Linked DNA regions of Congzhengia minquanensis. The protein of the gene in region 2 interacts with the protein of the main gene of each other region in a pairwise test. Links are inferred from orthologs where the notes say so. Each region holds a gene or a part of one and is shown on either strand. Other genes may lie near its edges.

What was found.
Region 1: the proteins of H8698_RS10465 (region 2) and H8698_RS08930 interact in binary tests that used the Escherichia coli proteins (3 or more experiments, as listed by UniProt). The link is inferred for Congzhengia minquanensis from one-to-one orthologs.

Annotation. Positions count from the first base shown.
Region 1 is NZ_JACRSU010000003.1:226,006-237,470, reverse strand. The notes cover bases 3,262-6,271. They hold H8698_RS08930 (transglycosylase domain-containing protein), read right to left. Parts: upstream 5,932-6,271; coding sequence 3,592-5,931; downstream 3,262-3,591. Other genes in these bases: H8698_RS08925 (BofC C-terminal domain-containing protein), read left to right, coding at 6,134-6,271; H8698_RS08935 (phospho-sugar mutase), read right to left, coding at 3,262-3,534. Outside these bases: def (peptide deformylase), read left to right, coding at 1-330; fmt (methionyl-tRNA formyltransferase), read left to right, coding at 352-1,284; ybaK (Cys-tRNA(Pro) deacylase), read left to right, coding at 1,289-1,771; more of H8698_RS08935, read right to left, coding at 1,807-3,261; more of H8698_RS08925, read left to right, coding at 6,272-6,598; H8698_RS08920 (GNAT family N-acetyltransferase), read right to left, coding at 6,595-7,059; argF (ornithine carbamoyltransferase), read right to left, coding at 7,082-8,008; H8698_RS08910 (aspartate aminotransferase family protein), read right to left, coding at 8,024-9,208; H8698_RS08905 (PucR family transcriptional regulator), read left to right, coding at 9,449-10,525; cell division ATP-binding protein FtsE, read left to right, coding at 10,611-11,297; permease-like cell division protein FtsX, read left to right, coding at 11,287-11,465. UniProt on the Escherichia coli protein: Cell wall formation. Synthesis of cross-linked peptidoglycan from the lipid intermediates.
Region 2 is NZ_JACRSU010000004.1:47,524-58,978, forward strand. The notes cover bases 3,143-6,142. They hold H8698_RS10465 (penicillin-binding transpeptidase domain-containing protein), read left to right. Parts: upstream 3,143-3,610; coding sequence 3,611-5,674; downstream 5,675-6,142. Other genes in these bases: mreD (rod shape-determining protein MreD), read left to right, coding at 3,143-3,618; H8698_RS10470 (septum site-determining protein MinC), read left to right, coding at 5,714-6,142. Also shown: H8698_RS10440 (Gx transporter family protein), read left to right, coding at 1-523; H8698_RS10445 (Maf family protein), read left to right, coding at 514-1,104; mreB (rod shape-determining protein), read left to right, coding at 1,146-2,189; rod shape-determining protein MreC, read left to right, coding at 2,207-3,040; more of mreD, read left to right, coding at 3,061-3,142; more of H8698_RS10470, read left to right, coding at 6,143-6,337; mgsA (methylglyoxal synthase), read left to right, coding at 6,601-7,008; H8698_RS10480 (S-layer homology domain-containing protein), read right to left, coding at 7,068-9,461; H8698_RS10485 (aldo/keto reductase), read left to right, coding at 9,613-10,554; H8698_RS10490 (glycoside hydrolase family 88 protein), read right to left, coding at 10,597-11,455. UniProt on the Escherichia coli protein: Catalyzes cross-linking of the peptidoglycan cell wall. Responsible for the determination of the rod shape of the cell. Is probably required for lateral peptidoglycan synthesis and maintenance of the correct diameter during lateral and centripetal growth.

The DNA.
Region 1 (11,465 bases), on a different replicon or contig from region 2:
GAAAACGGCGTAGGTTTAGCCGCGCCCCAGGTAGGGATTTTGCGTCGCGTGGTGGTTATTGACGTTGGCGAGGGGCTTATCGAACTGATTAATCCTGTAATTGTTTATAAAAAGGGCGAACAGATTAACGCGGAAGGGTGCCTTTCCATTCCCGGCAGATCTGGTACGGTGTCCCGCCCGGAAAAGGTGCGCGTGCGTGCCATAGACAGAAATAACAAGGAATTTACCATTGAGGGCGAGGGGTTATTGGCAATTGCCCTGTGCCACGAAATTGACCACTTGAACGGCACCCTGTATGTTGATAAAATGATTGCGGAAGTGGAAAACTAAGCTTTTTACGGAGGGATAAAAATGAAAATTGTGTTTATGGGAACGCCGGAATTTGCGGTGGCCCCTCTTAAGGCTTTGTGTGAAGACGGACACGAAATTTCTCTTGTCGTTACCCAGCCCGACAAGCCGAAGGGCCGCGGCCAAAAAATGCTTCCGCCGGAAGTTAAGGTGTTTGCTGAAAGCCGTAATATTTCTGTGTATCAGCCCAAAAGCATGAAAACTGACGAAGCGTTTGAACGTTTAAGCGCAGAAAAAGCCGACCTTTTTGTAGTTGTGGCGTATGGAAAAATTCTGCCCCAGCGGATTTTAGACATTCCAAAGCATGGAAGCATCAATATTCACGCTTCCCTGCTGCCGAAATACCGGGGCGCTGCGCCCATTCAGTGGAGCATTATCAACGGGGAAACGAAAACTGGTATTACAACCATGCAGATGGACGATGGCATTGACACCGGCGATATGCTGGTGGTGAAGCCTGTGGACATTGCATTTAACGATACGGGCGAGACCCTGCATGATAAGTTGGCTAAAGCCGGTGCAGACGCCATTCGGGAAACCATTTGCCAATTAGAAAACGGCACCCTTGATCGTAAAAAGCAAAATGACGCCCTCTCCTGCTATGCGCCAATGATATCAAAAGATACCGGCGTTTTAGATTTTAACAAAGACGCTCTATCGCTATATAACCTTGTACGCGGACTGAATTCTTATCCATATGCCAGCACGTTTTATAACGGGCATCGGTTTAAGGTTATTCGTGCATTGCCCATTCACGAAAACAGCAGCGGCGCCAACGGCGAAATTTTAAGTGTAACCAAAGACGGCATTTTGGTAAAGTGTGAAAGCGGTGCACTGCTCATCTGCGAGGTGCAGTTTGAAGGCAAAAAGAAAATGCCCGTGTCGGAATATATTAAGGGCAACAAAATTGAAACAGGCATAATTTTAGGAGGCTGAGAAATTGGGCTCAAAACCGGTGAAAACCAACGCAATGCGAATGTTAGACAGAGCAAAAATTCCATTTGAAGCAATTGAATATGAGGTGGACGAAGCCGACCTTTCCGGCGTACACATAGCCGACTCTGTGGGTCTGCCCTATGACATGGTGTTTAAAACGCTGGTAGCAAAAGGCGACAAAACCGGCCCGGTGGTATTTTGTATTCCTGTTCACAAGGAAATTGATTTAAAAAAGGCAGCCCAGACCACAAATAATAAACGGGTGGAACTTTTGGCTGTGAAAGAGCTATTGCCTTTGACGGGATATATCCGCGGCGGCTGCTCCCCCATTGGAATGAAGAAACAGTTCCCTACGTTTTTTGACCAGTCGGCAGAGGGGTTCGAAAAAATTACCATCAGCGCAGGCACAAAGGGATGCCAGCTTTTGGTAAACCGCCATGAGCTTACAGAATTTGTCGGAGCAAAGCTTTGCGATTTGTGCAAATAAAAAGCCTTACCCTTTTGGGCAAGGCTTTTTTCACTTTACAACAATTTTTCTTTCACAGCTTTGTCCAGTGCGTCAATTTTCGTGTTTCCCTCAGCCATTGTTTTGCAAGGAACGGAATAATAAAACTTAATCTTTGGCTCTGTTCCCGACGGACGGATAACGAAAAATCCGCCGCCTGCAAGTTCAAAATAAAGAACATTTGACGGTTCAAACCCAATGGACTCTTTTTTGCCTGTTGCAAAATCTAACCGAAAATCCTCGTTATAGTTTCTAAATGCCACAATTTCCGTTTCGCCAATCTTCTTAAACGGATCTGCAGCTACTTTTTCCATCAGCGCGGCCATTTTCTGCATGCCGTCTAAGCCTTCCATTACCACTGAAACCGTCCGCTCCACACAGCAGCCATACTTTTTGTAAATATTTTGAATTGCGTCGGCAAGGGTCTGTCCTTTCCGCTTCAAAACTGCAACCAGTTCACACACCAAAAGAGTTGCGGCAACCGCATCTTTGTCCCTGGCATAGGTTCCCGGCAGACAGCCGTAGCTTTCCTCAAAGCCAAAATAATAGTTCCCATCGTTCATTTCGTCGTGCTTTTTAATCACTTCTGCAATAAACTTAAATCCTGTATAAACATCAAACATGCGAACGCCATAATTTTCTGCAATTTTTTTGGTTAAGTCTGTTGTTACAATGGTTTTTACTATATAATCCTTAGAGGTAAGCTGGTTTTTTTCCGCAGCAGAGGACAGAATATACTCCGTCAGCAAAAGCCCCATCTGATTTCCCGTCATCACTTCATAGCTGCCGTTTGCATCTTTCACCAAAACACCGATTCTGTCTGCGTCCGGGTCTGTTCCGCAAATAACGTCTGCTCCCACTTTTTCTGCCAGCTTGATGGCAAATTGAAATCCTTCCTTCTCCTCCGGGTTGGGGGATTTCACGGTGGAAAATTCCGGGTCTGGCTGTGCCTGTTCTTCCACAACATACACGTTTTTATAGCCAGCCTTATCCAGCGCCTCGGTAACGGGAACCAAGCCCGTGCCGTGGAACGGCGTGTAAACAATTTTTATTTCTTTTGCCGTGTCGTTTTCCACATCGGGATTTTTGCGGCAGGAGAGCACGCGGCCTACAAACTTTTCCCGGATTTCGTCGCCAATCATTGTAATCAAACCGGCTTCTTTCGCGCTTTTTTCGTCCATTGCTTTTACATCCTGAAAGATGTCCATGCGGTTCATATATCCAATCACTTTGTTGGAGTCGGCAACATTGAGCTGTGCGCCGTCTTCACCATAAACCTTATAACCGTTATAGTTGGCTGGATTGTGGGAGGCCGTAATCATAATGCCCGCAAAACAGTTCAGCTCCCGCACCGCAAAAGACAACACGGGCGTTGGATGGAGCCTGTCGAACACATAGGCGCGAATGCCGCTGGCCGCTAAAACACATGCGCTTTCCATTGCAAATTCCGGAGAAAAGTGGCGGCTGTCATATGAAATTGCCACGCCGCGCTTCTTTGCGCTTTCTCCGTTGTCACAAATGTAGTTTGCCAATCCTTGAGTTGCTTTTCTTACGGTATATTTGTTCATTCTGCTGGAACCGGCGCCCAAAATTCCGCGCAGCCCGCCGGTGCCAAACTCTAAATCTTTGAAAAAGCGTTCCTGAATTTCACCGTCATTTGCCTTTAAAGCTTCAAGCTCTTGTTTTGTCTGAGCGTCAACCACATCGCTCGTCTGCCAATATTCATATTTTTCTTTATAATCCATGTAAATGTCTCCTCAAACCTTTTTTTCGCTGTCGCTATTGATTTAGTATATGCAGAATTATTCTTCTCCATACCAGGTGTCGCCGGTGTTACCGTCGCCCTCGGTGGAATTGTCGTCTGGCGTTTCCTCCTCATTGGGAATATTCGTGCCGGGCGAAACATTGTTTTGGTTGTTCTCATTTAATTCCTCGCCTGGTTCCGGTGTTGAAGAAGATGACGAAGACGGCTTGCTGGACTTTTTGGAACTGGATGTCTTTTTGTCGTCATCATCGTCACCTAACGAGCTTCCGTAAGACGAATGGGACGAGCAATATTTCATCGGCTGCGTTCCCTCTTTAAAATAGTCAACCCTGGTGGTGCTGCAGGATTTTGATGCCACGCGTCCGCTAATTTGGCAAATGGTACGCTTCACAAGCCCATCGGGCTCCGGAATGGTTTTAATCGTTTTCCCATCGTGAATGGGCTGCATCACACTTTTCCAAATTTTCGGACATACATTGCTGCCGCTCATTGCTTTTGGAATTTCATAGCCCATCCACACGCCGGCGACATAGTTGGGCGTAAAGCCCATGAACCAACGGTCTTTGTTAGAGTTTGTAGTTCCCGTTTTACCGCCGGCATAAATATTTCCTAACGATGCGCTGGTTCCTGTACCGTTCTTAATTACGCCAGTGAGCATATTCTGCATGATAAATGCCGTCTGCTCACTCATTGCGCGTTTATTTTCTACTTTATTTTCCAGCACAATTTTTCCGTTTGCATCAATTACCTTTGTATAGGTCACCGGCTTGTTATACTGCCCGCCGTTTACAAATGTGGCATAGCCGGCCGTCATTTCCTTAACAGTTACGCCGTCGGTTAAACCGCCCAGCGACATAGACAATGATTTATCCGTAACCAGTTTTCCGTTTCTGGTTTCGCCAGCTACCATTGTGGTAAAGCCCAGGTTCTTTGTCATAAAGTCGAAAGATTTGTCAACTGTAAGTTCCTGCATTACCTTAACCGCAGGAATGTTTTGAGATAGCTCCAAATGTCTGCGCGCTGTTAGCCTACCTTTATAGCCGCCCCCAGAGTTTTTAGGCTCCCAGTCGCCAATTTTAATTTTTGCGTCGTTAATAATGGTTGCCGGAGTGATGATGTTATATTCAATCGCTGGTGCATACACCGCCAAGGGCTTAATTGCCGAACCCGGCTGCCGTTTTGCCTGTGTTGCCATGTTAAAGCCGCGGCTAACGGTCTTTTTGCCGATTCCGCCCGCCATGCCTTTAATCTGGCCCGTATACGGATCCATCACCACCATGGCCGACTGGGGCTTGTTGCCCGAGCTGCCCGGAAAATTGGCGGTATTTTGATAAACGTTGTCAATTGCCTTTTGCACGTCTGGATTCATGGTGGAATAAATTTTAAACCCGCCGGTATAGAGTCGATTAGTCGCCTCGCCTTCAGTCAGGTTTTCTTTTTCCATCAGGTCGCGGACAACATCGGTGATAATTGCATCAACAAAATAGCTCTGAACCTTTACATCTTCTTTATCCTTTTTAACCTCGCCAATTTTCACGTTTAAGTTTCTGCCCTTTGCCTCGTCGCATTCCTGCTGGGAAATATAGCCAAGCTTGGCCATTTTGGTTAAAATAACCTCCTGGCGCTCTTTGTTTTTTTCGTAGTTTGTAGCCGGGTTATAAGTTGTTGGCGCCTTTACCACGCCTGCCAGCGATGCACACTGTTCCAGCGTTAAATCCTTCACGTCCTTGCTGAAATAATAGTTTGCCGCAGTTTGAACGCCGTGGCATCCCGCGCCGAAATAAATGGTGTTCATATACATTTCAATAATCTGGTCCTTGCTCATCTTCTTTTCCAGATTAATTGCCCGAACAATTTCCTGAATTTTTCTTGTAGGTGATACGTCATTTTCACCAGTGATATTTTTAATCAGCTGCTGGGTAATGGTAGAACCGCCATAGGAATTTTTATTTCCCGTTATCCATTGTAGAAATGCGCCAAACGTACGCTTTAAGTCAACACCTTTGTGATCGCGGAACCGCTCGTCTTCAATAGCAATAAAAGCGTTGGTTAAGTTTTCGGGAATATTTTCAATGTCTACCCAAACGCGGTTTTCGTTTCGGTGAATGCGGTCCATCTCCACCGGCTGGTTGGTTTCCTCATCAATATAATAAATAATTGATGTAAAATCTAAGTTATATTCCTCGGCAATTAAGTCCATGCTGTTGTCGATAAAACCCACAACCGCACCTGCAATCACAGAAGCCGCAAGGGCCGCAATTACGAGGATAACAATTAAAACCCGTGCTAAAATTCTCAATCCCTTGCTCTTTTTCTTTCTTTTTTTATTTTTATCCTGAGCAGGACTTGTCCCTTTTTTGTATGTATTTTTTGCCAAATAGCTCACCCCTTAATTTGGTAGTAAATCTTAAACTATACCAAATTTATTGTATCCCAAACATATTACAAAACTATTACGTGTGCGTTACTTTGGTGTAAAATAACACTAAATGCTCCAAAAAACGGTTATTTTAGGCGAATAAAGGGTGGCAAAAAGCCAAATACTATGAGTAAAAGATGATGGATAGGAGATGAAAAGAATGGAGAAAGGAACACAAGGCACAAGAAAAAGACATTTTTTAAATTTGGTGCTTACAGCGGTTTTAATTTTTGCCGCTATGTATCTTTGCGCCATAACTGGCTACCGTTTTGTCAGAAACAGCAATGCTGCGGAGAATCCGGTTGAAAGCCGGGAGCCGGAAATAAACGAAACCATAGCTCCCCAGGAGGAGGACCCTCTCAAATTGCCTGAGGACCTTGCCTCTGCCTCACTGCCCAAGGAGGATGTGCGCGTCCCGTCCGACCCCAACGACTATCTGGTAATATCAGAAAACGGCGTTGTGAAACTTTATAACATTACCGAAAGCGGCGACCAAATTTATTCAAAAGACTTAGACATTGCCCCCGACGCGCTGTTGGCTGAGGACAAGGCCCAGCTGGAGGAAGGTATTATTTTAGAATCGGAGGAGGAGCTTGCCGCCCTGCTTGAGGACTACACCTCTTAGGCCAAATCCTTAATTAACAGCGCCCGGATATAACCTTTGTCCTTTGTTGTAGAATCAATATAAAAGCCGCGGTTGTAATAAAACCGCACCAGCGACGTGGCTTTCGACGCGGTGTGCAGCATAACGCGCTTTACCTTTAGCTCTGCAAGCTCCATGTCCAACGAGTTCATCATGGATTTTCCTATCCCCAAATTCTGAAACTCTGTGTTCACGCCGAAGCGGGAGAGATATGCGGTTTCTTTGTCTATCAGCTCAATCCGCATGCTCCCCACCACCTGGTTGTTAATATAGGCCACATAAACAATTTTGGTGTCGATGTCTTTTATCACCTGCTCCCGCGTTTCATGCAGCGCGGGAGTGTCTTTTATGTCTGCAAGCTTAATATATTTTTCAAATGCTTCCTGCGTAATTTTAACAATGCTGTCAACGTCTTCAAGCGTTGCCCGCCGAACCTCAAACATTTTGCTTTCTCCTTTGCATCACTTATTGCTTTCCTAAAAGCCGCACCATAACGGCTTTCTGTGCGTGCAGGCGGTTTTCCGCTTCGTCAAACACCACCGACTGCGGCCCGTCAATCACGTCTTCCGTTACCTCATAGCCCCGGTATGCCGGCAGGCAGTGCAGGAATATAGCGTGTTTGTCCGCTTGGGAAAACAGCTCTTTGTTAATTTGATAGTTTGAAAATACTTTAATTTTTTCTTCTTTTTCTTCCTCCTGGCCCATGCTGACCCAAGTGTCGGCATAAACCACGTCTGCGCCTTTTATCGCTTCCTGCGGGTCGCATGTTAACGTAAGCTTCGCGCCGGTGGCCTTTGCGTCTTCCAGGGCGTTTTTCACCACCTGTGCATCACACGTGTATTCAGGCGGTGTTGCAACGGAAATATCCATCCCCACCTTTGCGCCGCCGTAAAGCAGCGAGTGCGCCATGTTGTTGCCATCACCGATATAGGCAAGCTTTAAGCCCTTTAGCTGCCCCTCCTTGTGCTCACGGATTGTCTGAAAATCGGCCAAAATCTGGCAGGGGTGCACTAGGTCGGTTAGTCCGTTAATCACAGGTATAGAGCCGAACCTTGCCAAATCCTCTACGTCAGACTGTTTAAAGGTACGAATCATAATGCCGTCTAAAAACCGCGAAAGCACGTTTGCTGTATCGTAAACCGACTCGCCCCGGCCGAGCTGAATGTCGTTTGCGCTTAAAAACAGCGCATAGCCGCCGAGCTGATACATTCCCACCTCAAACGAAACCCTTGTGCGGGTAGAGGATTTTGAAAAAATCATGCCCAGTGTTTTGCCTTTCAGCAAATGGTGCTCAATTCCGTGCTTTTGTTCATATTTCAATTTGTCCGCCAAATTCAGCGTGTCTAAAATTTCTTCTGTGCTCCAGTCGTGCAGCGTCAATAAATGTTTCATTGCTGTCATCTCCCATTATAAAATTTCTTTCAATATCTTCATAAACTGATCTACATCATTTTTTGTCACAATCAACGGCGGTAAAATTCTTAAGGTGGTTGCCGTTGCGCCGGTTAAGTAATGCCTTTCAAACAGCCTGTGCTTCATGTCCCCCGCAATTGGCTCGGTAAATTCTATGCCAATCATCAATCCTTTGCCCCTGATTTCTTTAATGCAGGGCACATTTTCTGCAAGGGCCTTTAATTGCTCCACAAAATATTCGCCTACAATGCGGCTGTTTTCAACCAAATTTTCTTTTTCAAAAATATCAAACACGGAAAGTGCCGCCGCGCAAGCCAACGGATTTCCTCCGAAAGTGGAGCCGTGGTCGCCGGGGGCAAAAGCGCTGGCTGCAAAATCTTTCGCGCATACCGCCCCAATGGGAACACCGCCGCCCAGGGCTTTTGCCAAGGTGAAAATGTCTGGTTCTATGCCATAATGCTCATAGGCAAACAGCTTGCCGGTTCTGCCCATACCTGTCTGCACTTCGTCACAAATAAAAAGAATATCCTTTTCTTTGCAAATTTCATATACAGATTTTACATAATCCAAATCCAGCGGGTGCACACCGCTTTCCCCCTGAATCATTTCCAGCATTACCGCGCAGGTTTTGTCGCTGACGGCGGCTTCAAACGCCGTTAAATCGTTTGCCGGAACATATAAAAACCCCGGCGTAAGGGGGTGATATGGCGCGCTGAACTTTTCCTGCCCTGTGGCGGCCACGGTTGCCAGCGTCCGTCCATGAAACGAATTTTTTAATGTAATAATTTCATATTTTTGTGAATTGCCTTTTTTATAGTGATAAATTTTGGCAAGCTTAATTGCACCTTCGTTTGCCTCGGCGCCGGAATTCGCAAAAAACACCTTGTCCGCTGCGCTCAAGGACACAATTTTTTCTGCTAAAAGCGCCTGTTGCTTCATATAATAATAGTTAGAAACATGAAGCAAATTTTGCGCCTGCTCACAAATGGCCTTTACAAAGGCTGGGTGGCTGTGCCCCACCGCGTTTACCGCGATTCCCGCGAGAAAGTCGGTGTACACTTCCCCGCTGTCACTGTATAAATGAATTCCCTCTCCTTTTGAAAACGAAACCGGAATCCGTTCCCCAAAGGTGTTCATATAATTTTGTTTATCTAAATTCGCAATGTCACTGGTTGTCATGGCGTGTTCCTCCAAATCAATTTGATCACTTTTATAATTATACAATAATTTGAATAAATATGCAATAGTAATTTTATTTTTTTACAGGTACAAATGAAAAATCTGTGTTTTTGATAAAAAATATGGCAAAAAAAATTAAATTTCGGTTAAATTCGTAAAAAATTATTGCAAATTTATTAAAAATTTAGTATGATATAAGAGAAAAAGTGTTAATGAAATCTATTAAAGGAGCGATTTAATATGTTGAGCGAAGTTTTCCAGCCTGTTTTAGACCAAATGCGCGGAGTGACGCATAAGTCCATGGGCGTTGTCAACAGCACCTCCGTTCTTGTTTCCTATGTGGGCGAACCCGTAGGCGACGATGAAGCATTTTCCATGATATCCTCTGTTCAGGGCAACGGCCGCCCGTTTATCTCAAACGGCTATTCCTGTGTCGCAATCGGCACCCGGAACATAATGGAGTTTGTCGTTTATGTGAAAGGGACGGATCCGGAAGAACAAAAGCTGTGTGCCCTGCTTGCCATCAGCATTTCCAATTTGCAAATTCACTGCGCTGACAGGTATGATAAAACCAGTTATTTAAAAAGCGTACTGCAGGGCAACGTGCTGCCCGGCGATATTTACCTGCGTTCCGGCGAACTGCAAATTGACGCAGACGTTTCCCGTCTGGTGTTTATCGTTCAAATTCCCGGCAACGAAACCGGCGTTGTTCAGCTTATGCAGAACATGTTCCCGGAACAGGATTTCATTATTAACATCGACAACAAAAACATTGTTTTAATTAAAGCGCTCTCCCCGGGCTATGCCTCCGATTTTGCGGAGAAAACTGCAAAAAGCATTGTGGAAATGATTAACTCTGAGCTGATGCTGAAAGTGTTTGTAGGCATCGGCACGCCTGTGGACTCCATTAACGAAATTGCCCGCTCCTATTCTGAAGCGCGCCTGGCAATTGAAATCGGCCGGGTGTTTGAAGGGGAAAAATATATTTTAAGCTACGACGAGCTGGGCATTGGCCGATTAATTTATCAGCTTCCCAGCAAGCTCTGCGAGCTGTTTTTAGACGAAATCTTTAAAAAGGACGGTTTAGAGGTGTTAGACGACGAAACCCTTCAAACCATTGACAAGTTCTTTGAAAACAACTTAAACGTCAGCGAAACCTCCCGTCAGCTGTTTGTGCACAGGAACACCTTGGTTTACCGTCTTGACAAAATCGAGCGGTTAACAGGGCTGGACTTAAGAAAATTTGACGACGCGGTGGTATTTAAGGTTGCGGTGCTTGTCAGCAAATACTTAACCTCGAACCCATCGAAATTTTAAAAAATAAATTTTCCGCGCCTTATATGCCCACATATAAGGCGCGCTTAAATGTATTCTTTGTGGGCAGAAAGGCTTGGATGTTCCATTGATTTTATTAAGCAACGTATCCAAGATTTACCCTAACGGCTCAACGGCCTTAGACGACATCAGCTTTTTCATTGAACGGGGCGAATTCGTCTTTATCGTGGGGCCCAGCGGTTCGGGAAAATCGACTCTGATCAAACTGTTAATGCACGAGGAGGTGGCGACCTCCGGCCAGGTAATTATAAATAACGACGATGTGGCTCTGCTCAAGCGCCGCGAAATTCCTTACCTGCGCCGGTCTATGGGCGTAGTGTTTCAGGATTTCCGTCTGCTGCCCAAAAAGACTGTGTTTGAAAACGTGGCCTTTGCCATGGACATTATCGGCGCCAGCAGAAAAGAAATTAGAAAACAAGTGCCCAACGTACTGAGCCTGGTGGGACTTTCCCACAAGGCTAAATCATATCCGGACGAGCTTTCTGGCGGCGAGCAGCAAAGGGTTGCTCTGGCCCGGGCGCTGGTAAACAACCCGGCGTTTTTAATTGCGGACGAGCCTACGGGTAACTTAAACCCCAAGGCGGCAATGGAAATTATGGAACTGTTAGACGATATTAACAAGCGCGGAACAACCGTTATTATGGCAACCCACGCGAAAGAAATTGTTGACAGAATGAAAAAGCGCGTGATTGCAATTGAAGACGGAAAAATTGCACGCGATGAAACAAGAGGTGGTTACGGCAATGAGGATTAGAGGATTTCGATACTTTTTAACAGAAGCGTTTAAAAATATTTTTTCCAACGGCTGGATGACCATTGCCTCAATTTTCACCGTTATGGCCAGTCTTTTGGTTCTGGGCGTGTTTTTAATTTTGTCCATTAACCTGAACAGCATTGTGGGCGACTTAGAGGGCAGCTATGA
Region 2 (11,455 bases):
AAGAACGGCGGTTTTTGCCCTGTTCTGCGCCTTGGCGTTGGTTTTGGGATATTTTGAAAACCTGATTCCTGCGTTTTTGGTAGTGCCTGGCGGCAAAATCGGCCTGGCAAACATTGTTACCATGGTGGTGTTTTGCCTGATGGGTGCAAAGCCGGCGCTTGCCTTTGGCGTTCTACGGTGCTTTTTGTCCTCTGTGTTATACAGCGGATTTTTTGCCTTTTTTTACGGCTGTGCAGGAACGGTTTTGTCTGTTTTGTCCATGGCAGCGGCAAAAATGATGTTAAGGGACAAAGTTTCCGAAATCGGACTATCCATCATTGGCGCTGCGTTTTTTAATTTGGGACAGCTTGCCGTTTGCGCCGCCGTGCTGGAAAGCCTTGGGGTGTTCCGCTATTTTCCGGCGCTTTTACTGGTTTCGGCTGTTGCCGGAAGCCTCACCGGATATGCGGCAAACCGAATTATACCCCTCTGCATGGAAAAGAATTTTAAAAGCAAGAATGGAGACAACAATATATGGAAATAATACTTGCGTCGGGGTCGCCCAGAAGAAAAGAGCTGTTAGGCGCAATGGGACTTACCTTTTCCGTGCGGACAAGCTGCGCGGACGAAACCATAGAGGAAGGGCTGCCGCCCTTTTTTGTTGTGGAACAGCTCTCTTTGTTAAAAGCGTCTTCTGTTGCCTCAATTGTGAAAAGTGAGGGCAAAGAGGCTGTTATCATCGGGGCGGACACCATTGTGGTGTCAGAAGGAACCATTTTAACAAAACCAAGCGATGAAGAAGATGCAAAGGCTATTTTATCCGCCCTGGCGGGGAAATGGCACAGCGTTTTAACCGGCGTTACGGTTATGAACACAAAAAACGCCAAAAGCGAGTCCTTTTATGTGGAGACAAAGGTGCATTTTATTGCGTTAACAAAAGAACAAATCGACGCCTATGTGAAAACAGGCGAACCAATGGACAAGGCCGGCGCCTATGGCATTCAGGGCAGGGGCGCTCTGTTTGTGGACAAATTAGACGGCGACTATTTTAACGTAGTGGGGCTGCCTGTTTGCAAACTGGCCCAGGTTTTAAAAGCGGAGTTTGACATAGACTGTATGGCTTAATACAAATTGAAATCCCTCAGCAGCAAAACCTTACATAAATTATGAGGGAGGAATTTTCGTTGACAAAATATATTGGTGTGGATCTGGGAACAGCAAATACGCTGGTTTACTGCAAGGGGAAGGGAATTGTGCTGAAAGAGCCGTCGGTTGTGGCGGTAGAAAGCGAAAGCGGCAGGGTTTTGGCCGTTGGCAGGGAAGCCAAAAACATGATTGGCAGAACGCCGGATGAGGTGATGGTTATCCGTCCCATGAAAGGCGGCGTAATTGCAGATTTTGATGTGACGCAGGCCATGTTAAAAGCATTTATCGAACGCTCCTGCCCCGGCGGCGTAATGCGCCCCCATGTCACCATCTGCGTGCCTTTTGGCGTGACGGAGGTTGAGCGCCGGGCGGTGTTAGAGGCGGTAATGCGCTCCGGCGGCAAAAACGCCTATGTGATTGAAGAACCAATGGCGGCGGCACTGGGGGCGGAGCTTCCCGTGAGCGAGGCCACCGGCAGCATGGTGGTGGACATTGGCGGCGGCACCTGCGAGGTGGCGGTGGTGTCGTTCGGAGGAATTGTGGCCAGCACCTCCATCCGCTATGCAGGCGACAAAATGGATGCAGATATTGCAGAGTATGTAAAAAATATATATAATCTTATGATTGGGGAGCGGACGGCGGAAGATATTAAAATCAGCATCGGAACTGCCCATCCCTCCTGTGAGGAAAAGAGCATATCCGTAATGGGGCGCGATTTGGCTTCCGGCCTGCCGAGGCTCCTCACCATTACCTCGTCCGAGGTGCGGGGTGCCATTGCGGGGACCATCAGCAAGGTGATCGGCGCGGTGCGGGACACGCTGGAAAATACGCCGCCGGAGCTTGCCGCAGACATTGTCAGCCGCGGCATTGTGCTGACGGGCGGCGGCGCAAAGCTGCCCGGCCTGGATTTGCTGATTCAGGAAAAGACGGGCATTGATGTTACCGTGTCAGAAAATGCAGAAGACTGTGTGGCCGTTGGGGCGGGAATGGCCTTATCTGTTCTTGCTGACAGAAGTCAAAACGGCGCCCGCAAACAAAAAAGGGGGCTGTTCGGCCGCAAATAAAGGGGATGACAGAAGGAATGAAAAAGCGTGAAAAAAAACGGTTGATTGTTGTTTTGGTTCTGACGGCGCTGATATTCGTATTTATGGGCGTGTCCTATTCGCTGACCAGCGCGGGGAGGGCCAATCCGCTAAGCAGCGCCGCGCAGTTTATTTTCAGCCCGGTGCAAAGCGTGTTCTCCAAAGCGGGCAGAAGCGTCGGCGGTTTTTTTGAAGCGCTTTCAAATGTTTATACCTACAGGGAAGAAAACGAACGGTTAAAAACAGAAATAGATGTGTTAAAACAGGAAACCCGGTCGATTGAGTCGTTAAAACAGGAAAACGAGCGGCTGCGGGAACTTTTGAATTTTAAGGAAACCAGCACGGAATATGATATGGTGGGCTGTGAGGTCATTGCCAAAGACGCAGGAAACTGGTTTGGTACCTTTAAGGTGGATAAGGGCACAAGCAGCGGCATTCAAAAAGACGACGTGGCGGTGCTGCGCCGGGCGCTGGTGGGCAAGGTGACAGAGGTGGGCGACAACTGGGCGGAAATTACTTCCATTATCGAGCCGGAAAGCTCTGTGGGCGCCTTAGTGACAAGAACGCAGGACATTGCCATTGCAGAAGGGGATTTGGGCCTAAAGGACAAAGGCAAGCTAAAGCTTTCGTTCATTGCCGACAGCGCCGGGCTGGTTGCCGGCGACTCCATAGAAACCTCAGGCATTGGGGGCGTTTATCCGAAAGGGTTATTAATTGGAACCGTCAGCGAAATTTTAACGGACAGCGCCAAAAACACCAACTATGCGGTTGTAGATACAGAAGTGGATTTTGAGCGGATCCGTGAGGTAATGGTAATTAAATCGAAACAGTAAAGCAGGGAGAGGCACAAAAAATGAGGGTTTTAAACAGGTTTCAACCGAAAACAGATTTTATGGGCAGCGCGGTGCAATATCTGCTCGCCGTCGTTTTCGTTTTGTTTTTAATCGTCGTTCAAACCACCATTGTCCATGCCGCCGCGGTGTTTCATGTAGTTCCGGGACTTGTTTTTGTGTTTTGCATGTGTTACAGTATAAAAAAAGGAGGTCTGCCAGCCGTTGTGCTCAGCGCGGCCTGCGGATTTTTGCTGGATATGCTGAATGGAAGGCCTCAGGGGCTTGACGCACTTTTGTACCTATACATATCGCTGGGGTGCGTTACATTGCATGACTGTCTTTACAACAAGTCCTTAAAGGTGTTAACGGCGGGGGTTCTTGCAGCGTCTGTTGTCTATGGCGCGGCGACATTTGGGCTGAACTTTCTTTTGTGGGGGGAAACGCGGATTGGCTTTGCATTTACCCATAAAATCATTCCCGAGGCGCTGTATAATTGCATTGTTACACCGATTCTATATCCGTTTGTGTGTAAATGCTCGGTAAGCAAAGATTCGAGGAGGAGTGTTTGCCGTGAATAGAAACTTAAAAAAAAGCACGCGCAGGCGCTATTTTGTGCTGTATGTCTTTGCCGCGGTGTTTTTTGTGATGATTTTTACAAGATTGTTTTCCCTGCAATTAAAAAGTGGGAAGCAATATCGCAGCGTGTCGGACGCAAGACTGTCTCTATCCGTGCCGGTAATTGCCCCGCGGGGTGAGATTACTGACCGTTACGGCAGGCCCTTTGTGACCAACCGCACCGGATATTTTGTTGTGCTGGAAAAAGTAAACGAAACAACCCAGGAACGACATGCATCTATCTTAAATGTGCTGAAAATTCTCACAGAAAAGGGCAGCACGGCGGAATATGAAGATAGTCTGCCCATTTCTTTTGATTCTCCTTTCCGGTTTCAATATCCCAAGGAAGAAAAAAATAAGGCCGAGCAGGAAAAAAAGTTTAAAACGGAAAATGGATTTGATGAAAACAGCACGGCAGCGGACGTAATGAACGCGCTGTGCGAAAAATATAAAATTGACGAAAATTATTCAAACAAAGAAAAACGGCTAATTGCAGGCGTAAGGTTTGGAATGGAGAAAAACGGGTTTTCCGTGTCTGCGCCCTATACCATTTTAGAAGACGCCGACATGGAAACAGTGACAAAAATTAAAGAGCACGCCGACCTGTTTCCCAGCGTTGCCGTGCATGAGCGGCCTGTGCGGGAATATCTCTACCCCCAAACCGCCACCCACATTTTAGGCAGGGTGGGCAAAATCAGCAGTACGGAGTATGACCAGCTGAAAAACAGCGGCTACGGCAGGAATGATTATATCGGAAAACAGGGCGCTGAAAAGGCCTTTGAACAATATCTGCGCGGCACAGACGGCGTGAGCAGCATTGAGCGGAAAATTGACGGTGAGTCGACGAACTTTATCGAATCGGTAGACCCCATACCGGGAAATACCGTAATTTTAACGTTGGATTTGGATTTGCAGCTGGCCGCAGAACAAACACTTAAGAAAACGGTGGAAGAGACAAAATCCTCCGCTTCTTCAAAAAACGGCGGGTCGGTGGTGGCGGTAGACGTAAACTCCGGCGAAATTTTAGCCACCGCGTCTTATCCCACCTATGATATTACAGAATTCAGCGAAAAATATAATGAAATGGCGGAGGATCCATCAAAGCCTATGTTTAACCGCGCTCTCTCCGGGCTTTATGAGCCGGGCTCAACGTTTAAGCCCATCACCACCATTGCAGCAATCGACAGCGGCGTGCTGAAACCGGACGAAATAATGGAAACCAAGGGCGAATATAAATATCTTGACCGCACATTTAAGTGCAATATTTTCAGAACAAAGGGCATAACTCATGGCACAATCAACGTTTCTGAGGCCATTGGCGTGTCCTGCAACTATTTCTTCTATGAGGTTGGAAGACGCACAGGAATTGAAAAAATTGCCGAAACGGCTGAAAAGTTTGGGTTAGGCAGTCTCACCGGCGTTGAGCTTTCCGGCGAAGAGGCAAAGGGAAAAATCGCAACGCCGGAAAACAGGGAGCAAAACGGCGGGAAATGGTATCCGGGGGACGTGCTTCAGGCCGCTATCGGTCAGTCGGACAACTTGTTTTCTCCCTTAGCATTGGCAAACTACACAGCCACGTTGGCCAACGGGGGAACAAACTATAAAACAAAGCTTTTAAAGGCTGTGAAATCAGAAACAGATGAAACCATTTTAAAATCGGCGCAGCCCCAAATTAACCAGATGGCAGGTGCGTCGAAAGAGGCGCTGACCGCAGTGAAGGACGGAATGCTAAAGGTAACGGAACCGGGGGGAACGGCCTATTCCGTGTTTGCAGGCCTTCCCGTGTCTGTTGCGGGCAAAACAGGATCGGCCCAGGTACCCGGCGGCACAAACGGCCTGTTTGTCGGCTATGCCCCTGCGGAAAATCCCCAGATTGCCGTCAGTGTGGTGCTGGAAAACGGCGATTCGGGAACCAAGGCGGCAAGGGTCGCCCGGGAAGTATTGGAAAGCTACTTTGAAAAACCGAAAACTGACGATAAAAAACCAACAGAAGAAAAACCATATACGCTTCTTCCGTAACATAAATTTTTAACGTGAAACAGAAAGGACATGCTGCAAATGATTATTTTAAAAGGAAGCCCGAAAGGAATTTCCGTTTCGGTAGACGATACAGATTTTGAAACAGGCCGCGCAGAGCTGATAGAAAAGCTTTCTGCCTCGAAAGAGTTTTTTAAAGACATTGCGCTGGAGGTCTTTCTAACCAGCAACTCCCTTACCGAAGCTGAGGTTTATCTGCTTCAGCCCGCGGTGCGCGAGGCCCTGTGCGAAACAGATGTTACGTTCATTGAAACAGAACCGAAAATGATTCCCAAAAAGCATTCTCCCTTAGACGAATTGGGTACGGATGAAGGCATTACAAAGTTTTGCAGAAAGACGGTGAAAGCCGGCGAAACGGTGGAATATGACAACAACTTGGTTGTCATCGGTGATGTGGAGGCTGGTGCGAAGGTGATTGCCGGCGGAAATGTGTTTATTTTAGGCTCTTTATATGGCAGCGTGCATGCCGGTGCCGGCGGCAGAAAAGACGCCGCTGTGGTTGCAATGAAGCTTATGCCCGAGCGGCTTTTAATCTGCGATTTGTCGGTTAAAGTGAAGCAAAGTGCAATTAAGCGGTTGTTTTCTAATGTACCGGAAATTGCCTATATTGCCGGAAATGCTATAAAAATTGAACAATATACATAAAAAAGAAGTTAAATAATTGTGAACTTTATATGAAATATACAAAAAAAACGAAATTTGCTGTGGACTTCATACCTTATCTATGGTATAATATGCACAGATAATCCTTGCTATGCAAGACTTCGGCTCCGCCGATTTGCGCTAAGCGCAGAAGTGCATATTGACGGCTTTGCAAGAATGTCCTTGCAAGCAAATATTTTTGCTTTATGGTAAAATAACCACGAAATGATTCATTTATTTAAAAATTGCAGACAGGAGGGTATGGAATGAATATTGCGTTGATCGCGCATGATAAGAAAAAGGAATTGATGGTGCAGTTCTGCATTGCATATAAAGGAATTCTTGCCAAGCACATGCTGTGTGCCACAGGAACAACCGGCGGGTTGGTGTCAGACGCAACGGGCCTTTCCGTTCACAGATTTTTGTCGGGCCCCCAGGGCGGCGACCAGCAGATTGGAGCAAGAATTGCCTATAATGAAATCGATTTGGTGCTGTTTTTCCGCGACCCTTTAACGGCACAGCCTCACGAGCCAGACGTTTCGGCCCTATTAAGGCTTTGCGACGTGCACAATGTGCCGTTAGCCACCAATGTTGCCACGGCCGAGGTTTTGGTGCGGGGATTAGAGCGCGGCGATTTAGACTGGCGTGACATTGTAAACCCAAAAGATAAATAAAAATCTGTAGAATATAAAACGGCTGCTGTGCATTCGCACAGCAGCCGTTTTGTCATTTTTTATTTCTTTTTCGCCTTTTTCCGCTTGCTGATTTTCACAAGAACATAAGAGAGGAACAACAGCACAATGGTAATTAAAATGCAAAGCGCCGCCCGAAATTCAAAGTCAAAGGTTTCCTGCGCGTTCGAAACAGCGCTGTCCGCACCGGATTGCAGGGACGACACAGTGGTAACAGGTGAAACATCGTAAAGCAGCATAAACGTTTTATAAAGAATTTCCGCTCCCTCTGCCCGCGTAACCGCGCCGGAGGGAGAAAAGGCCCCCACATTGTTCACCAGGCCGCACTGGGCTGCAACGGCAATGTCCGGCCGCGCCCACTGGGAAATTTGGTCTGCGTCGGTAAAATTTAAATATGCATCGTCGTTTTCAGGATATGCATATCCTTTTTTTTCTGTCAGCGTTCTGCCGCAAAAGGTAACCACCTGTTCTTTAGAGACCGGCTCGCTGCCGCGGAATGTTCCGTCCGCATAGCCCGCCGCAATGTTTTGTTCCTCAGCGGAGGCAACATAGCGGTAAAATTCGCTGTTTTCCGGCACATCGGAAAACGCCGACTTTGCATCCACGTTGGTAGCATAAAACATCTTTACCAAAGCGGCCGTAAAATCATAGCGGCTTAGGGTAGCCTCCGGTTTAAAATTGTTGTGCTTGTCCAGAGTAAAAATCCCTTTCGATACCATAAAGCGAATGGCCTCCTTTGTGCCGGAGGGCACGCCGCCAATGTCATTCATGGTGATGTCGTTTTCCACAATGTCATAGTCGCCGGAATAGTTGGTTGAAAATTCAATGGTTTTGTTCTTGGGGTCGAACTGCCCGCCCCAGTTGTCCGTGCCGCCTTTAAAGCTGGCCATAACGGTGGAATATTCGCTTTGAGCAGGAACGATAAACCACACAGGCGCGTTAATATAGTCAATGGTCTGGTTGTTTTTGTCTGTAAACACAACAGAAAAAACATCGCCGTTTTTCTTAAATTCAATGCAGAACAAATCAAAAGAGGCTTCTAAATTTGCCAGGTCAGACGCGGTGATGTAAATGCCCAGGTTGTCGCTGAGCATCAGCCGAATTCCAGATACGCCGGCAAGCTTTTGGGCAACGCCCTTTTCATATTCAATTCTGACAGGCTGTGACAGGTCAATATCAGCGCAAACCAGCTCCGGAATGGTGCGTGCTTTCCTGATTTGGGAAAACCCCTGGGAATCGCACAGCTTTAACAGCCGCTCCATACAGTCCGCCGCGTTTTCCGCAATAAACGATACCCCATAGTCATTTACTGTCACCGTGTTGTTTTTTGCTCTGATTTCCGTCCGCGAGCTTCTGTTTACCGCATGCTCCATATATTCTGAAATGGCCTTTTTCCCGTTTTCGTTGGCGTTTTTTCCGGAGGAGGACAAAACTGCAGATAAATAGTTAACATAATCGTCAATTCCGCGGAACGACATGGTTTTCGTATAATCAATATAAACGTTTGAGGCCTCGTTTTCCTGGGTTTTCAGACCAGAAAGATACGAAATGTCAAGCTCGCTCTCGTGGCCGTAAATCACGGCGGCGCCCGGTCCACCGGAGGTGCTGTCAGCGTTGGTTACCACAGCATATTGTTTTGCATAGGGAAAGACAAAAGATGCCTGCGCGGCGTCGTTTACATAAAACTGAACAAACACGTCTGTGCCGCTCAGCCGCGAAATTTTGTCAAAGCTTGCAAACAGGCCGTCTCCAACTGCTTTTTTTATTGCTTCCCGCTGCTGTTTTGAAAAGTCCGACGTGTCGTCGGAAAGGGCACTTAAAAAACGATACCGCTTCAAAAAGCTTTCGATGGCTTCAATTTTAGACCCGGCGGCGTCAATTTCCTTGGCTGATAATACACAGAGCGTAAAAGGTTTTAATGTAAATCCAGCCAGATATTCGGCCACCAGGCTGGTGCAGTCCGGCACGCTTTGGGGAGTTTCACCGCTGCCTTTAAAGGTGCCGGTGCGGTCGCTGTGCTCAATCGCCACAACCTCCACGTGGGGCAGCCCATCTGAAAAGCTCATTTTATAGGTTACAATGTCCGAACCGTCTGCAATCTGGCCCATAAACTCCGTCAGGTTTGTCAGGCTGTTCTGTGCTGTTTTCAGGTTTTCAAAATATTGAATCGGAATATCTTTGTTATCTGTGATTTTTATCACGGAATTGTTTTGAAACGTATAGGCCGAAACAATTGCTTTATCTCCGGCTATGAGCTCCGGCGTGCCGTCATAATCTAAGTCGGCCAAAATATATTTTGTTTGGCTTTTGGTCGGAATTTGGCTGATAATTCTTGTATATTCCGCTTCCCACGGCTGTTCGTTTTCAGAAAATACGCCTGCAGGAAAAGACAGCATAATCAAAACAAACAGGAATATTGCAATGAGCTTTTTCAATTCCATTCCTCCATCAATTCATTCATTCTTCAATTATATATTTTTTTGTTATAAAAATCAATGTTTTTCGCAAAAAAGAGGCTAAGCTTTTCAATTTTATTGACACCAAAATCTCCCTTTGATATAATAAACAGGAAAGGAAGTGGGTTACATGATAAAGCTTTTTAACGGAATCAATGAGGTCGCCATGCAGAGGCTGACGTTCGGCCCGAACACTTATGGCGACGAGGAGAATATGGATAAATATTTAATGTTTCTCGACATGTACACCGAGGCCGGCGGAAGCAGTGTTGACACGGCAAGGGTTTACAGCGGCGGTCAGACCGAGGAGGCCATTGGCAGATGGTTTAAAACCCGGAAAAACCGCGATAAAATTGTTCTCACAACAAAGGGAGGGCATCCACCGGCAGGGGATATGCATAAGCCCCGGCTGGACAGGGAAAATATCTTTTCTGACATAAAGGCCAGCCTGGCGGCGCTGGGCACAGATTACACCGATGTGTATCTGCTTCACCGGGACTGCCGCGAAATGCCCGTGGGCGAAATTGTAGACACCTTAGACGAACTTGTGAAAACAGGGTTGGCAAAGGTGTGCGGCGTGTCGAACTGGAGAACGGACAGAATAAAAGAGGCAAATGAATATGCAAAGCAGCACAGCAAGGCGCGCATCTGTGTGAGCCAGATAAACTATTCCCTGGCAGAAACCACGCCGGAGCGATTGGGAGACGATACCTTAGTGTGCATGACCGATGCAGAATTCAATGCCTATATGGAAATGAAGCTTCCGGTTATGGCGTTTTCTTCCCAGGCAAAGGGCTTTTTTGCAAAGCTTGCTGCTGGGGAGGATTTAAAAAGCAAAGCAATAGAACGGTTTTTAACAGAGGAAAACTTAAAGCGGTTTGAGCGGGTAAAAGAAGTGGCAGCACAAACGGGTCTGTCGCCGTCTGCGGTGGCGCTGAGCTTTCTTACCTGCAATCCCCTGCCCATATCGGCTGTGTTTTCCTGCAGAACACAGGAGCAAATGAAAGACACGTTAACGGCAATGAATGCAAAGCTGGATGAAAAAACAGTGGCATATTTAGAAAAGGGCTGAACATAAAAAAAAGCGGCATAGATTTTTCTATGCCGCTTTTTTTTATTGCACCTTAATTTTAAGTGTGACCTGCTGATTTTTAGGAATAGGAACACGTAAATGTGCGGACAAAAAGCCGCCGCAGGGGTGGAAAATCCGCTTGCCAATGGAGGTGTCGTGTGTGATAGGCTGAGAACATGTAATGGTAATAACGGCATTTTCGCGTTTTAACTGTGCTGCAGGGCCGCATACCGTTAAAGCTTCGGTATTTCTTGCAATCAGCGGAAGAATATAAACCGCGTCCTCTGCTGTGGTTGCCGCACAAATTTCAAATATACTGTCGCCAAGCTTATATGTAATCTGAAACCGTTCCGTTCCGCGCAGAAGAAAATTTTTTAAAACGCCTTGCGCGTTGTAAACCAGGGTAGTTTTATCCTCTAACGCTGTAATATTTGCAGTGGTGTCCAGGGTGTTTCTAAACACTTCTTTTCCGCGCTTCAGTTCTAATCTCGGAGTTTGACAAATATCGTTAAAATATGGCGGGACTTGCATATTCAAGTTCTCAACCAAATCATATTCGTTTATACTGGCCGCTAAAATTACGCCTGCCTTATCATTCCAAAGCATGGTCAGGGCGCCTCCTGTGGGTGTTGTTGATGCATTTAATGCATTAAAATCATAACAGGAAAAGGACGCTTTAAAATGGCCTTTCGCGGCCAGCGTTACATTCACAGAAGAAAACGTTTTCATCCCCTTGCTGGTTTCTCTGGGCAGCAGTAGGTCTTTATCCCGCTTCATTTTTGATTCAATCAGCGGAATCAGCGACTTGGCATGGCAGAAGGTGTGGTGAATGCACGTCGGAAGCCGCGCGTCTGCATAGTGTGGCCCGCCGGTCAGCAGGCCATTATGGGTACTTTTTTTA